4 regions of the Delftia sp. DT-2 genome follow, and region 1 is predicted to be linked to each of the others. Evidence: predicted binding sites of a transcription regulator. Region 1 holds the regulator's gene; each other region holds the start of a gene.
The links. The regulator FNR, encoded in region 1, switches genes on or off when oxygen is low (the NO sensors DNR and NnrR bind a similar motif). The targets are predictions, from matches to a motif close to TTGATNNNNATCAA.
Positions count from the first base shown of each region.

Region 1 (3,419 bases):
TGTCGATGTTCGAGTCCGAGAAGAAGGTCTACCCGCGCTCCATCAGCGGTGTCTTCGCACGCTGGCGATGGGCTCTGGTATTTCTCACCCAACTGGTTTTCTATGGCCTGCCCTGGCTGGAATGGGGGCAGCGCCAGATGGTGCTGTTCGACCTGGGTGCGCGGCGCTTTTACCTGTTCGGGCTGGTGCTGTACCCGCAGGATTTCATCTACCTGGCGGGCCTGCTGATCATTTCGGCGCTGGCGCTGTTCCTGTTCACGGCCGTGGCCGGTCGCCTGTGGTGCGGCTTTTCCTGCCCGCAGACGGTCTACACCGAAATCTTCATGTGGGTGGAGCGCAAGGTCGAGGGCGACCGCAGTGCGCGCATGCGCCTGGACAAGAACGGCTGGACCTTTGAAAAGCTCTGGAAGAAGTCGCTCAAGCAGTTGCTGTGGATTGCCATTGCCCTGTGGACCGGCTTCACCTTCGTGGGCTACTTCGTGCCCATCCGCGAGCTGGGCGGCGAGCTGCTGGCGCTGCAGGGCAGCTGGCAGGTCTTCTGGGTGCTGTTCTACGGCTTCGCCACCTATGGCAACGCCGGCTACATGCGCGAGCAGGTCTGCAAGTACATGTGCCCCTATGCGCGCTTTCAGAGCGCCATGTTCGACCGCGACACCATGATCGTCAGCTACGACACGGGCCGGGGCGAGCCGCGCGCGCCGCGCACCAAGAAGGTGGACTACAAGGCCCAGGGCCTGGGCGACTGCATCGACTGCAAGATGTGCGTGCAGGTCTGCCCCGTGGGCATCGACATCCGCAACGGCCTGCAGTACGAATGCATAGGCTGCGGTCTGTGCATAGACGCCTGCAATTCCATCATGGACAAGATGGAGTATCCGCGCGGCCTCATCCGGCTGACCACGCAGAACGCCATGGCCGGCCTGTGGCGGCGGGCCCAGGTGCTGCGCCGCATCTTCCGTCCGCGCGTACTGGTCTACTCGGCCGTGCTGATCGGCCTGAGCATGGCCATGATCGTGAGCCTGGCGCTGCGCCAATCGGTCAAGGTCGACGTGATACGCGACCGGGCGTCGCTGTCGCGCATCGTCGCGGGCGGCAAGCTGGAAAATGTCTACCGCCTGCAGATCATGAATGCCACCGAGCAGGCCCAGCGCTACCGCATCAGCGCCCATGGCCTCGACGGGCTGGAGCTGGCGTCCGAGCAGGAGGTCGAGGTCGGCCCGGCCGAGACGCGCGGCATTGCGGCGCGGCTGCAGATTCCCTACGGTTCCGCCGAGCCGGGCTCGCACACCGTATTCTTCGATATCGATGCCGTGCATTCAGGCGCGGGACGCGCGTCCGAAAAGGCCGTCTTCCTGGTGCCCCGGTGATATGTCTGGCCGGCGCCGCCCAGGCTGCGCCGGCTGTTTGAAAGAAAGAGGTTATCCATGTCTTCCAGTCCCGCAGTCTCCGCGCCCGCCACGGCCCCTTCGCATCCGGACGCCGGCAAGCCCTGGTGGAAGTTCGCCCATGTCTGGCTCGTGGTGGCCGGCCCGGCCGCCGTCGTGGTGGCTGGCGTGGTCACGGCCGTCATTGCGATCAATGGCGCCGATCCCGTGATCGATCCTGACTATTACCGCAATGGCATCACCATCAACGAGCGTGCCGATGGCGTGCGCGAAGTGCCCAAGAGCCTGGCGCCCGCGGTCACCGGCCGCAACCACGCGGCCACGCCCGCGCAGGACCATCCCACGGACCGCTGAACGCAGGAAAATGCCGTGCACAAGGCCGCAGTCGCGGCCTTTTTTGTATGGTGGATGGCATCTCCAGCATGCGCGAGGGCCAAGGGTTTCCTACAGGCAGTGCAGGGTGCGCAGGGCTTGGCACGGTGCGCGGGCGGCGCGCACAATGAAAGCCACCCCTCGACAGCTCAAGGAGATCGCTGATGTTGGCCCAACGCTGGATGTGGATTGCCTGGCCGGCCTTTCTGGCCGCCGCCGTGATGGAGATGCTGGTATTCGCCTTCGTGGACCCGCTGGAGCTGCACTGGCTCGGCGACCTGGGCTGGTCGCGGCAGGGAATCTACACGCTGGCCTTCTTCGCCTTCTGGGGTGTGACCATGCTGTCCAGCCTCATGACCACCATGCTGGGACGCTCCACGCACGATCTCAACGACGGCGTGGTCTCCGAGCCGGACCCAAATCTGGCCATGCAGGGCCTGGGGCGCGATTGAACCTGCGTGCACTGCAATGGCAATGAACAAGGCCCGCGATCGCGGGCCCTGTTCATTGCCGGGGGGCGGGGTCTTGCGGCCTCACTGGCACTGCTGGCTGTTGACGATGCGCTTGAGCGCGTCCGTGTCCAGGATGCGCAGATGGCGCTGGCGCACCTCGATGATGTTTTCTTCGGCAAACTTCGAGAAGGTGCGGCTCACCGTCTCCAGCTTCAGGCCCAGGTAGCTGCCGATTTCCTCGCGCGTCATGCGCAGCACCAGTTCCGACTTGGAAAAGCCCCGGGCGTGCAGGCGCTGCACCAGGTTGAGCACGAAGGCGGCCAGGCGCTCCTCGGCACGCATGCTGCCCAGCAGCAGCATCACGCCATGCTCGCGCACGATCTCGCGGCTCATGACCTTGTGCACATGGTTTTGCAGGGCCGTGACCTCGCGCGACAGGTCCTCCAGCTTGTCGAAGGGCATGACGCAGACCTCGGCGTCTTCCAGCGCGACCGCATCGCAGGTGTGGTGGTCGTTGACGATGCCATCCAGGCCGATGATCTCGCCGGCCATCTGAAAGCCCGTGACCTGGTCGCGCCCGTCCTCGGTGGCCACGCAGGTCTTGAAGAAGCCCGTGCGGATGGCGTACAGCGAGGTGAAGGACTCACCGTTGCGAAACAGCAGGCCGCCGCGCTTGACCTTGCGGCGCGTGGCCACGATGTCGTCGATGCGCTGCATCTGCTCGGCATCCAGGCCCATGGGCATGCACAGCTCGCGCAGGTTGCAATTGGAACAGGATGCTTTGATGGTCTGAAGGTTCATGGAGTAAACATCAGCGGCGCAGCAGTGCGCCGGCGGTGACCTCGTGGATGGCGATGAGTTGGATCAAATTGTCGCAGCACTGCCGCGAACAACTCTTGATATGAGTCAAGGACGCGGCCAATGGGCTGCGGCACAGTGGACGACATTAGAGGAAAAAACCCATGACCGCTGTCACCCCAGAGCTGCTGCGTCGCTTCGACGTACCGGGGCCCCGATACACCTCGTTCCCCACGGCCGATCGTTTCGTGGAGGCTTTCGGTGCTGAAGACTATATCCTGGCACTTGAGCACCGCAAATCGAGTACCGCAGCGCGGGCCATGCCTTTGTCGCTGTATGTGCATGTGCCGTTCTGCGAGTCGCTGTGCTACTACTGCGCCTGCAACAAGATCGTGACGCGCCACCACGATCG
Region 1 covers NZ_JAQOTI010000004.1:395,791-399,209, reverse strand. The annotation lists gene ccoG (cytochrome c oxidase accessory protein CcoG) at 1-1,367, shown strand, start outside; gene PO605_RS09230 (FixH family protein) at 1,425-1,739, shown strand; gene PO605_RS09225 (hypothetical protein) at 1,922-2,209, shown strand; gene fnr (fumarate/nitrate reduction transcriptional regulator Fnr) at 2,291-3,010, opposite strand; gene hemN (oxygen-independent coproporphyrinogen III oxidase) at 3,172-3,419, shown strand, end outside.

Region 2 (3,419 bases), on a different contig from region 1:
CCATCGAGGCCATCATCGACGAGGCCGTGCAGCGCTTCGGCATCCATGGCGCGCGCGTCATCCACCGCATCGGCCCGCTGCAGCCCATGGACCAGATCGTGCTCGTGGCCGTCACCGCATCGCACCGGGGCATGGCTTTCCAGGCCTGCGAATACATCATGGACTACCTCAAGTCGCTGGCGCCTTTCTGGAAGAAGGAGCAAACGCCCGAGGGCGCGCGCTGGGTGGATGCGCGCGTCAGCGACGAAGAGGCGCTGGCGCGCTGGCGCCAGTGAGGCGGCGGGCCTTCAGGCCTTGAGCGCGGCGCCCCGCAACCATTGCGGCGGGCGGAACACCAGCAGGTTGCCGAGCATCACCAGCAGCAGGCCACCCACGGCCAGCGGCGTCCACACATAGCCTTCGAAAAGGGCCGAGATACTGAGCGCAACGATGGGGAACAGCACCGTCGCATACGCCGCCTTCTCGGGGCCCAGGCGCCCGACCAGGGTCAGGTAGGCCGTGAACGCGATCACCGAGCCCGGAATGGCCAGGTACAGCCAGGCGCCCACATAGGTCCAGCTGGCATCGAAGCGCCAGGGCAGGCCTGCCACCAGCGCATAGCCTGTCAGCAGCAGCGTGCCGGCCAGCATGCCCCAGGCATTGGTCTGTGCGGGCCGCCAGCCCATGGACTGCAGCGAGGCCGACAGCATGTTCCCGCAGGAAAAGCACAGCGTGCCCAGCACGGCCCAGCCCAGGCCGGGCAGGCTGGCATGCCGGCCTTCTCGCAGCTCGGGCCAGAACAGCGCCACCAGGCCTGCAAGGCCGAAGAGGCTGCCGGCCAGCACATGGGGCGCCAGCCTGCGGCCGTGGATGATGCGCGCCAGCAGCGCGTTCCAGAGATTGGCGCTGGAGAACACCACGGCGGCCAGGCCGCTGGCCAGCGTCTCGCTGGCATGCATGAAGCACACGAAGTTGAAGCTGAACAGGCACAGGCCCTGGGCCAGCACGCGCGGCAGCGCCGGGCCGCGGGGCACGCGCAGCTGGCGCGACCAGGCCAGCCAGGCGAACATCAGCACGGCGGCCAGCGCAAAGCGGTAGGCAATGGACAGCTCCACGGGCACGGCGCCCAGCTGCAGCTTCAGGGCGATCCAGGTCGAACCCCAGATCAGCACGACCAGGGCATAGAGGGTGGCAGTCATGGCCGGTGATGATGGCGCCGCAGGCTGGGCGGGCATGGCAGATTCCTGCGGTTTGATGGCCTGGCGCCATGCGTCGGTATGGCTGCGGGACCACAATCGCTGCCATGACGCCCACGCCGCTGCCCGAGCTGCCCTCCAGCCACCTGTGCCAGGTGCTGTCACGCTCCAAGGCCCGGCTGCAGCGGCGCGTGCGCCTGAGCGAGGGGGTGGAGCTGGCCGTCTGGGCCAATGTGGACGACGAGGTGCGCTACTGCCAGCCCGGTCACCACACGCTGTCGGTCTACCTGGCCGGCGGCGAGGGCTCGCAACTCAAGGCGCGGCCCGAGGCCATGGGGGCGCCGGGGCGCATCTGCATCTTCACGCCAGAGGACGAATCGCACTGGCTGGTGCGATCGCCCGTGCAGTTCCTGCACCTGTATGTGTCCGACCTGGCCTGGGCGGGGCGCGTGGTCCGCATGCTGGATGCCGAGCCCCGCTCGCGCACCTTGCGTGCGCAGATCTACGGGGACGATCAGGCCTTCCACGCCGGTGCCCGTGCGCTGATGCAACTGGACTGGCAGGACCCGCAGCAGCAACTGGCGGCCGATGCCATTGGCCAGCAGCTGGTGGACCGGCTGGTGCTGCAGTCCGCCACGCCGCGCCAGGTGCAGGCGCTGCAGCGGCCGCTGGGCGGGCTCTCTGCGGCCGTGCGGCGCAGGGTGCTTGCCCATATCGAGGCGCATCTGCATGACTCCAAGGCCGTGTCGCTGCCGGCACTGGCGAGACAGGCCTGCCTTTCGGAATTCCATTTCGCACGCATGTTCCGCCAGAGCATGGGCTGCACGGTGCACGAATGGGTGCTGCAGCAGCGCCTGGCACGGGCACGGCGCGCCCTGTCTGCGCGCAACGTGCCGCCGCTGGCCGAGCTGGCGCTGGATTGCGGCTTTTCCAGCGCCAGCCACCTGGTGCGCAGCTTCCGGGCGCATTTGGGCGTTACGCCTACGCAGTTCTCGATCTTTCAGCGCAATGCTTGAGAAGGATGGCCGGCCTCGCCGGCCTTGATCTGGCGCAAGCGTCTGTCCTTGCGGGCCGGGCATGGCTTGAAATTTGCCCTGCCGGTATCAGATAAATCGCAATGACCCTGTTTCAGGAGCGAAAAGAAACACCATGCGAATCGACAAACTGACAACCAAGTTCCAGGAAGCCCTGGCCGACGCGCAAACGCTGGCCCTGGGCGGTGACCAATCCAACATCGAACCCCTGCACCTGCTCGTGGCGCTGCTGCGCCAGGACGACGGTCCGCGCTCGCTCTTGCAGCGCGCCGGCGCCAACGTGGGCCAGCTGCAGGCCGCGGCCGAGAAGGCTCTGGCAGACCTGCCGCGCGTGCAGCATCAGGATCAGGTGCAGGTCGGCTCCGAGCTGGGCCGCCTGCTGCAGGTGACCGAGAAGGAAGCCCTCAAGCGCGGCGACCAGTTCATTGCCAGCGAGCTGTTCCTGCTGGCGCTGACCGACAGCAGCGGCGCCTCCACGCGTGCGGGCCAACTGCTCAAGGAAAGCGGCGTGACGCGCTCCAGCCTGGAGTCGGCCATCAACGCCGTGCGCGGCGGCCAGACCATGGACAGCGCCGAAGGCGAAGGCCAGCGCGAGGCCCTCAAGAAATACACCATGGACCTGACCGAGCGCGCGCGCATCGGCAAGCTCGATCCGGTGATCGGCCGCGACGACGAAATCCGCCGCTCCATCCAGGTGCTGCAGCGCCGCAGCAAGAACAACCCCGTGCTCATCGGCGAGCCCGGCGTGGGCAAGACCGCCATTGTCGAGGGCCTGGCCCAGCGCATCGTGGCCGGCGAGGTGCCCGAAAGCCTCAAGAACAAGCGCGTGCTGTCGCTGGACATGGCGGGCCTGCTGGCCGGCGCCAAGTACCGCGGCGACTTCGAGGAGCGACTGAAGTCCGTGCTCAAGGAAGTGGCCCAGGAAGAGGGGCGCATCATCCTGTTCATCGACGAGATCCACACCATGGTCGGCGCCGGCAAGGCCGATGGCGCCATGGATGCGGGCAACATGCTCAAGCCCGCGCTGGCGCGCGGCGAGCTGCACTGCATCGGTGCGACCACTCTCGATGAATACCGCAAGTACATCGAAAAGGATGCGGCGCTGGAGCGGCGCTTCCAGAAGGTGCTGGTCGAAGAGCCTTCCGTGGAGGACACCATCGCCATCCTGCGCGGACTGCAGGTGCGCTACGAGGCCCACCACGGCGTGGAC
Region 2 covers NZ_JAQOTI010000006.1:88,474-91,892, forward strand. The annotation lists gene PO605_RS11950 (molybdenum cofactor biosynthesis protein MoaE) at 1-275, shown strand, start outside; gene PO605_RS11955 (DMT family transporter) at 288-1,178, opposite strand; gene PO605_RS11960 (AraC family transcriptional regulator) at 1,283-2,191, shown strand; gene clpB (ATP-dependent chaperone ClpB) at 2,325-3,419, shown strand, end outside.
Region 2: clpB (ATP-dependent chaperone ClpB) is a predicted target of FNR. The motif match lies at 2,216-2,229, and genes of this name have one in related genera.

Region 3 (3,419 bases), 140 kb from region 1:
CCTACGGTGCGCGCATGCACGACAAGCTGCGCGCCATCGCAGGCACGGCCATGTGCATAGGGCTGCTGTTCGGCGCCGTCGTGGCCCTGTTCGGCGGACTGTTCACCGAGCCGCTGATGCGTCTGCTGGGCACGCCGCCCGACATCATGGAGCAGGCCACGCTGTATTCGCGCATCGTGCTGCTGGGCATGCCGGGGCTGTTCGTGTTCCTGCTGGCCACCTCGCTGCTGCGCGGCGTGGGCGACACGGTCTCGCCCATGCTGGCCCTGCTGATCTCCACCGGCACGGGCCTGGTCTGCACGCCGGCGCTGATCGCGGGCTGGGGCGGCCTGCCGCGCCTGGGCGTGGCCAGCGCGGGCGTGTCCATGATCCTGGGCTTCACCCTGGCGCTGGCCTGGCTGGGCTGGCGGCTGCGCCGCATAGCCAGCCCGCTGGCGCCCAATGCCGCGCTGTGGAAGGCCATGCGCATTGACCGGACCCTGCTCAAGAGCATCCTGCGCGTGGGCATTCCCACGGGCGTGCAGATGATCGCCTCGTCCATGGCCGGGCTGGTCGTCGTGTCGCTGGTCAACGGCTTCGGCTCCAGCGCCACGGCAGCCTATGGTGCGGTCAACCAGATCAACTCGTTTGCGCAGTTCCCGGTCATTTCGGTGGCCATCACGGCCTCCATCCTCGGCGCCCAGGCCATCGGCGCTGGCCGCAGCGAGCGCCTGGGCGCCATCACGGCCACGGCCATACGCATGAACCTGGTGCTGGGTGCCGCCCTGGCCCTGATCGGCAGCCTGTTCGCGCGGCCGCTGCTGGGCATGTTCATCACCGACGAGCAGGTGCTGGTGCTGGCCATCGAGCTGCTGTACATCGTGCTGTGGAGCGGCCTGCTGCTGGGCTGCTTCATTGCCCTGTCGTCCATCATGCGTGCCAGCGGCGATGTGGTCATTCCCACGGCCATCACCATCACGGTGCTCGCCGTGCTGGAGCTGCCCATGGCATGGTGGCTGAGCCGCAGCTTCGGGCTGATGGGAATCTGGATGGCCTTTCCGCTGTCCTACACCCTGACGCTGTGCCTGCAGACCGCCTACTACAAGCTGGTGTGGAAGAAGCGCCCGATCCGCCGCATGGTGTAAGGCGTGCGCCATGCAAAACAGGCTTCCCGAGGGAAGCCTGTTTTTTTGGGGGTGGGCAAAGCGTCAGGCGTTCAGGTCCAGCACCACGCGCCCTTCGATCTTGCCTTCATGCATGCGCGCGAAGATGTCGTTGATGTTCTCCAGCCGGTCGGTGGACACGGTGGCCTTGACCTTGCCCATGGCCGCGAAATCCAGCGACTCCTGCAGGTCCAGCCGCGTGCCCACGATGGAGCCGCGCACCGTCACGCCGCTGAGCACCATGTTGAAGATGGGCAGCGGGAAGCTGCCGGGCGGCAGGCCGTTGAGCGATACCGTGCCGCCGCGCCGCACCATGCCCAGCGCCTGCTCGAAGGCCTTGGGCGAGACCGCCGTCACCAAGGCGCCGTGCGCGCCGCCGATCTCTTTTTTCAGATAGGCCGCAGGGTCCGTGGTCATGGCATTGACCGTGACCTGTGCGCCCAGGCGCCGGGCCAGCGCCAGCTTGTCGTCATCCACATCCACCGCCGCCACGTTCAGGCCCATGGCCTTGGCATATTGCACGGCCATGTGGCCCAGGCCGCCAATGCCCGAGATCACCACCCAGTTGCCGGGCCTGGTGTCCGTGACCTTCAGGCCCTTGTAGACCGTGACGCCCGCGCACAGCACGGGCGCGATCTCGATCAGGTCCACGCTGCCGGGCAGCAGGCCCACGAAATTGGCATCGGCCAGCGCGTACTGCGCAAAGCCGCCGTTGACGGAGTAGCCGGTGTTCTTTTGCTGCTCGCACAGCGTCTCCCAGCCGCCCAGGCAATGCTCGCAATGGCCGCAGGCCGTGTACAGCCACGGAATGCCCACGCGGTCGCCCTCCTTCACGTGAGTGACGCCCGCGCCCACGGCGGCCACGTAGCCCACGCCTTCGTGGCCTGGGATGAAAGGCGGATTGGGCTTGACGGGCCAGTCGCCCTGCGCCGCGTGCAAATCGGTATGGCAGACGCCGCAGGCCTCGATCTTCACCAGCACATGGCCGGGATCGGGCCTGGGCACCGGGACTTCCTCGATGGTGAGCGGCTTGCCAAACTCCCGCACCACGGCGGCCTTCATGGTCCTGTTCATTCGCGCCATCCTTTCTTTGCGTCAAAGTAGGTACAGCATTTCAGCGAAGCGACCTGAACGCCTTGATCAAAATCAGGCCTTGGACCATCAAGGAAAAAAAAGCGGGCAAGGAAAACCTTGCCCGCTTTTCAGGGATGCGAATGCAGGCCTTACACGGGCTGGCCCACCAGGTCGTGGCCCTGCGTGCCCACGATGCGCGCCTTGACGAAGTCACCCACCTTGTAGGTCTTGCTGGCCTTCTCGGGCGGCAGCAGGTGCACCAGGCCGTCGATCTCGGGGGCATCGGCATAGCTGCGGCCCACGCCACCCTTCTTGCCCAGGCCCACGGACTTGTCCACCAGCACCTGCATGGTCTGGCCGACGCGCTTTTGCAGGCGTGCCGTGGAAACCTCCTCGGCCACGGCCATGAAACGCGCGCGGCGCTCCTCGCGCACTTCCAGGGGCAGCATGCCGGGAATCTCGTTGGCGGCAGCGCCTTCGACCGGGCTGTAGGCAAAGCAGCCCGCGCGGTCGATCTGCGCCTCGCGCAGGAACTGCAGCAGGTGCTCGAACTCCTGCTCCGTCTCGCCGGGGAAGCCGGCGATGAAGGTGGAGCGGATCACCAGATCCGGGCAGATCTCGCGCCAGCGCTGCAGGCGCTCCAGGTTCTTTTCACCGTTGGCGGGGCGCTTCATGCGCTTCAAGACATCAGGATGGCTGTGCTGGAAGGGCACGTCCAGATAGGGAAGCACGCGGCCCGTGGCCATGAACGGAATGATCTCGTCCACGCTGGGGTACGGGTAGACATAGTGCAGGCGCACCCAGGCGCCATAGGGCTCGGCGATCTCGGCCAGCGTCTGCACCAGTTCGAGCATGCGTGTCTTCACCGGCTTGCCGTCCCAGAAGCCCGTGCGGTACTTCACGTCCACGCCATAGGCCGAGGTGTCCTGGCTGATCACCAGCAGCTCCTTGACGCCGCCCTCGAACAGCGCGCGCGCCTCCTTGAGCACATCGCCCACCGGACGCGAAACCAGATCGCCGCGCATGGAAGGGATGATGCAGAAGGTGCAGCGGTGGTTACAGCCCTCGGAAATCTTCAGGTAGGCGTAGTGCCTGGGCGTGAGCTTGATGCCCGCCTCGCCAAAGGCGCCCGGCACCAGGTCGATGAAGGGATCGTGCGGCTTGGGCAGATGGGTGTGGACGGCATTCATCACCTCCTGCGTG
Region 3 covers NZ_JAQOTI010000004.1:257,708-261,126, forward strand. The annotation lists gene PO605_RS08505 (MATE family efflux transporter) at 1-1,124, shown strand, start outside; gene adhP (alcohol dehydrogenase AdhP) at 1,188-2,216, opposite strand; gene rimO (30S ribosomal protein S12 methylthiotransferase RimO) at 2,366-3,419, opposite strand, start outside.
Region 3: adhP (alcohol dehydrogenase AdhP) is a predicted target of FNR. The motif match lies at 2,279-2,292, and genes of this name have one in related genera.

Region 4 (3,419 bases), on a different contig from region 1:
TCACGGCCATGCAGATCAACGTCAGCAAGAGCACCACGCAGATGGGGCCCAGATCCACGGAGGCGATGTCCAGCCCCTTCAGCGACTGCCAGCGTTCTGAGCGTATTTCCAGCGGTTCTTCGGGATCGGCCATGACACCTCCACTGCGTTGAGTGTGCCTCCATGCTAGGCGCAAGTGAGCATGCAAACAATATGGGAACTTCGCCAGGATGCGAGGGTATACCGCAGGCAGCTACTTGACCCACATCAATTGCGCCGCCACGGCCAGGGCGATGGCCAGCAGCACCAGCAGCACCAGCCTTGCCACGATGGTGACCGCCTTGCGGCGCGCTGCTTTGCGAGTGTTGCGCGGACGAGGTGGGGTAGGCGGCGGCTGCGTGGCATCCAGGGCTGCAATTCTTTCCAGCCAGTCCTGGGTTGTTGGCAGGGCAGTGGCGGGCGGTGACGAGGACGAGGACGAACCGGGCTTGCCGCGGTTCATGGCTCCAGCTCCTGCCGCATCTCTTCCAGCACCTCCAAGGCGCCCTGGATCATGGCCTGCCTGTGCTCCAGCGCAGCCTTCTGGGTCTGCAGCCGTTCCAGCTGCTCGGCTACCTGCGCCTCGTCGGCCCGCAGCTTCTTCAGCCGCTCCTGTATGGCCTCCATTTCCGGGGCGCTCATCTGCCAATCCTCCAGCATGCGAAGGGCGTGGCACGTGGCCCGGTCCCTTCTCACAATTCACACGAATGCCGGCAATTATCTGTGCGTCTTAGCGACTGGCTATGAATGAATTGATATAGATTGTCATCGGCTGGCGCAGAAGGGGGCCGAAAGCTTGCCGCTGCATGCGCACGGTGCTGCGTAGATCAGAGCAGCGCAGTTCAATGCGCGAGGAATTTGAGAAAGATCCGCCCCTGCCGGGTTCTGACCTCGGTCCCTTCGATAAAGCCCATCAGTCTGGCCGAGCCGTCCATGGAGTACAGCGCCGGCCCATCGATGCGGTAGATGAGCCTGGTCCCGCACCGGACGAATTCATCGCCTTCGACACGCCCGATTTCGTGTCCGCGCCCATCAAGCACAGTCCACGAGCGTCCTGCAATCATGGCCTCACCCGGCGGTTGCCGGTCCCCAAGTGAAAGCGTCAATCTAAGGAACGCTGGGCGTCTGAATCTGAGCGAATCTGAGCAGTTGTGCAAAGCCGGGCCACCGATGCCTCGGGTGGCACCCTGCGCAAATTCGTGTGCGCCCGGCCCAAGCCGCATCACGCCGGCCAAAAGAAGCTGGCTGCGGTCTAGGGGCACTGCGCGCTTGGGCGCTTGAGTGGTGCGCAGGCAAGTAGAATTGTTTCATATCAAAGACATGCTGCTCTGAAAGTTGCAGCGACCGGGCCCGCTTGGCGGGCCTTGTGCATGGGGCGCCGTCCCGCAGCCTGTATCTGGGTGCATGTCCTGATTCTCTGTGGGCCCGGCCTGCGATCCAATCTCGCGCATGGGGCTGAGCCTTCTCGTCAAATTGCTCTCATTTATGAAGTTCTGCTGTCGCCAACCGGATGCGCCTGTGGCATTGCCTTGCGGCTTGCCTGGGGTCCGTTCCGTCCGGTGGACGCTGCGCTGTGGAGGGCGGAGGTGAACGAGCAGGCGCTGTACGATCTGGCCCCCGTTCTGGAGCTGATGCTGCTGGGCCTGTTGCTGGCGCTGGGACCCTTGGCCTGGGTGTGGCTGCGCAACCGCAACGGTGGCTCGCTCAAGCGGCTGCAGGCACTGTCGGTGCTGACGCTGTTTCTGACTTTCGACCTGGTGCTGTTCGGCGCCTTTACGCGTTTGACCGATTCCGGCCTGGGCTGCCCTGACTGGCCGGGCTGCTATGGCAGCGCCAGCCCCATGGGCGCCCGCGCGCAGATTGCCGAGGCGCAGGCCGCCATGCCCACCGGGCCGGTGACGCATGGCAAGGCATGGATAGAGATGGTCCACCGCTATCTGGCCACCACCGTGGGCGTGCTCATCATCGCCATGACCATCATGGCCTGGCGGCGTGCGCGCCGCCAGGGCAGGGCGGGTGGCGCCCAAGGCGTGGAAGGCGCACGGCGGGGGGCCATGAGCCCCTGGTGGCCCACGCTGGCGCTGTTCTGGGTCTGCCTGCAGGGTGCCTTTGGCGCCTGGACCGTGACCATGAAGCTGTTTCCGGCCATCGTGACCCTGCACCTGCTGGGCGGCACGGGCCTGCTGGCCTTGCTGTGCGTGCCCGCCGTGGGGCTGAGCCGGGAGGCACGCCAGCAGCAGGCAACGGTGATTTCCCCGGGCCTGCGTGCTCTGCTGTGGCTGGGCCTGGGCTTGCTGGTGCTGCAGGTGGCACTGGGTGGCTGGGTCAGCACCAACTATGCGGTGCTGGCCTGCAGCAGTTTTCCGACCTGCCAGGGCAGTTGGTGGCCGGCCATGGATTTTTCGCAGGCGCTGCAGATCTGGCGTCCGCTGGGCCTGCTGCAGGACGGCAGCAACATCAGCTTTGCGGGCCTCACGGCCATCCACTATCTGCACCGCCTGGCGGCCTATGTGGTGGTGGCTGCGCTGGCCGGGCTGTGGTGGCGTTTGGGTGAAGTGCCCGCACTGGCGTTGCAGCGCCGCGTGCTGGGTGCGTTGTTGGTGCTGCAGGTGCTGACAGGCCTGTCGAACGTGGTGCTCGATTGGCCGCTGGTGGCCGCGGTGCTGCATACGGGTGGCGCAGCCGCGCTGGTGACCGTGATTGTTTGGTGCCTGGCGGCCAGTCGCCCGGGCACGCTGCGGGCCGGGTTGCCGGTTGCCCGTGGAGAGATTGCATGAGTAAACAAGCTTCCCTGAGTGTCGAGTCCTCACGCTGGACGCAGTTCTATGCCCTGACCAAGCCGCGCGTGGTGCAGCTGATCGTGTTCTGCGCGCTGATCGGCATGGTGCTGGCCGTGCCGGGCTGGCCCAACGCCGACCAGTGGCTGCACATGGCGCTGGCCTGCCTGGGCATCTGGCTGGTGGCGGGCGCCGCAGCGGCCTTCAACTGCCTGGTGGAGCGCCATATCGATGCGCGCATGAAGCGCACCTCCTGGCGGCCCACGGCGCGCGGGGAGCTGACCAGCCAGCAGGCCCTGGCCTTCTCGGCCATCCTGTGCACGCTGGGTGCGCTGGTGCTGCTGCTGTGCACCAATCCGCTGACCATGTGGCTGACGCTGGCCACCTTCGTGGGCTATGCCGTGATCTACACGGTGATCCTCAAGCCCGCCACGCCGCAGAACATCGTGATCGGCGGCGCCTCCGGCGCCATGCCGCCCGTGCTGGGCTGGGCCGCGATGACGGGCCAGGTCGGACCCGAGGCGCTGATCCTGTTTCTCATCATCTTCCTGTGGACGCCTCCGCATTTCTGGGCGCTGGCGCTGTACCGCGTGGAGGACTACCGCCAGTCGGGCCTGCCGATGC
Region 4 covers NZ_JAQOTI010000010.1:78,593-82,011, reverse strand. The annotation lists gene PO605_RS19045 (hypothetical protein) at 1-133, opposite strand, end outside; gene PO605_RS19040 (hypothetical protein) at 233-481, opposite strand; gene PO605_RS19035 (hypothetical protein) at 478-660, opposite strand; gene PO605_RS19030 (hypothetical protein) at 861-1,082, opposite strand; gene PO605_RS19025 (COX15/CtaA family protein) at 1,605-2,795, shown strand; gene cyoE (heme o synthase) at 2,792-3,419, shown strand, end outside.
Region 4: PO605_RS19025 (COX15/CtaA family protein) is a predicted target of FNR. The motif match lies at 1,321-1,334, and genes of this name have one in related genera.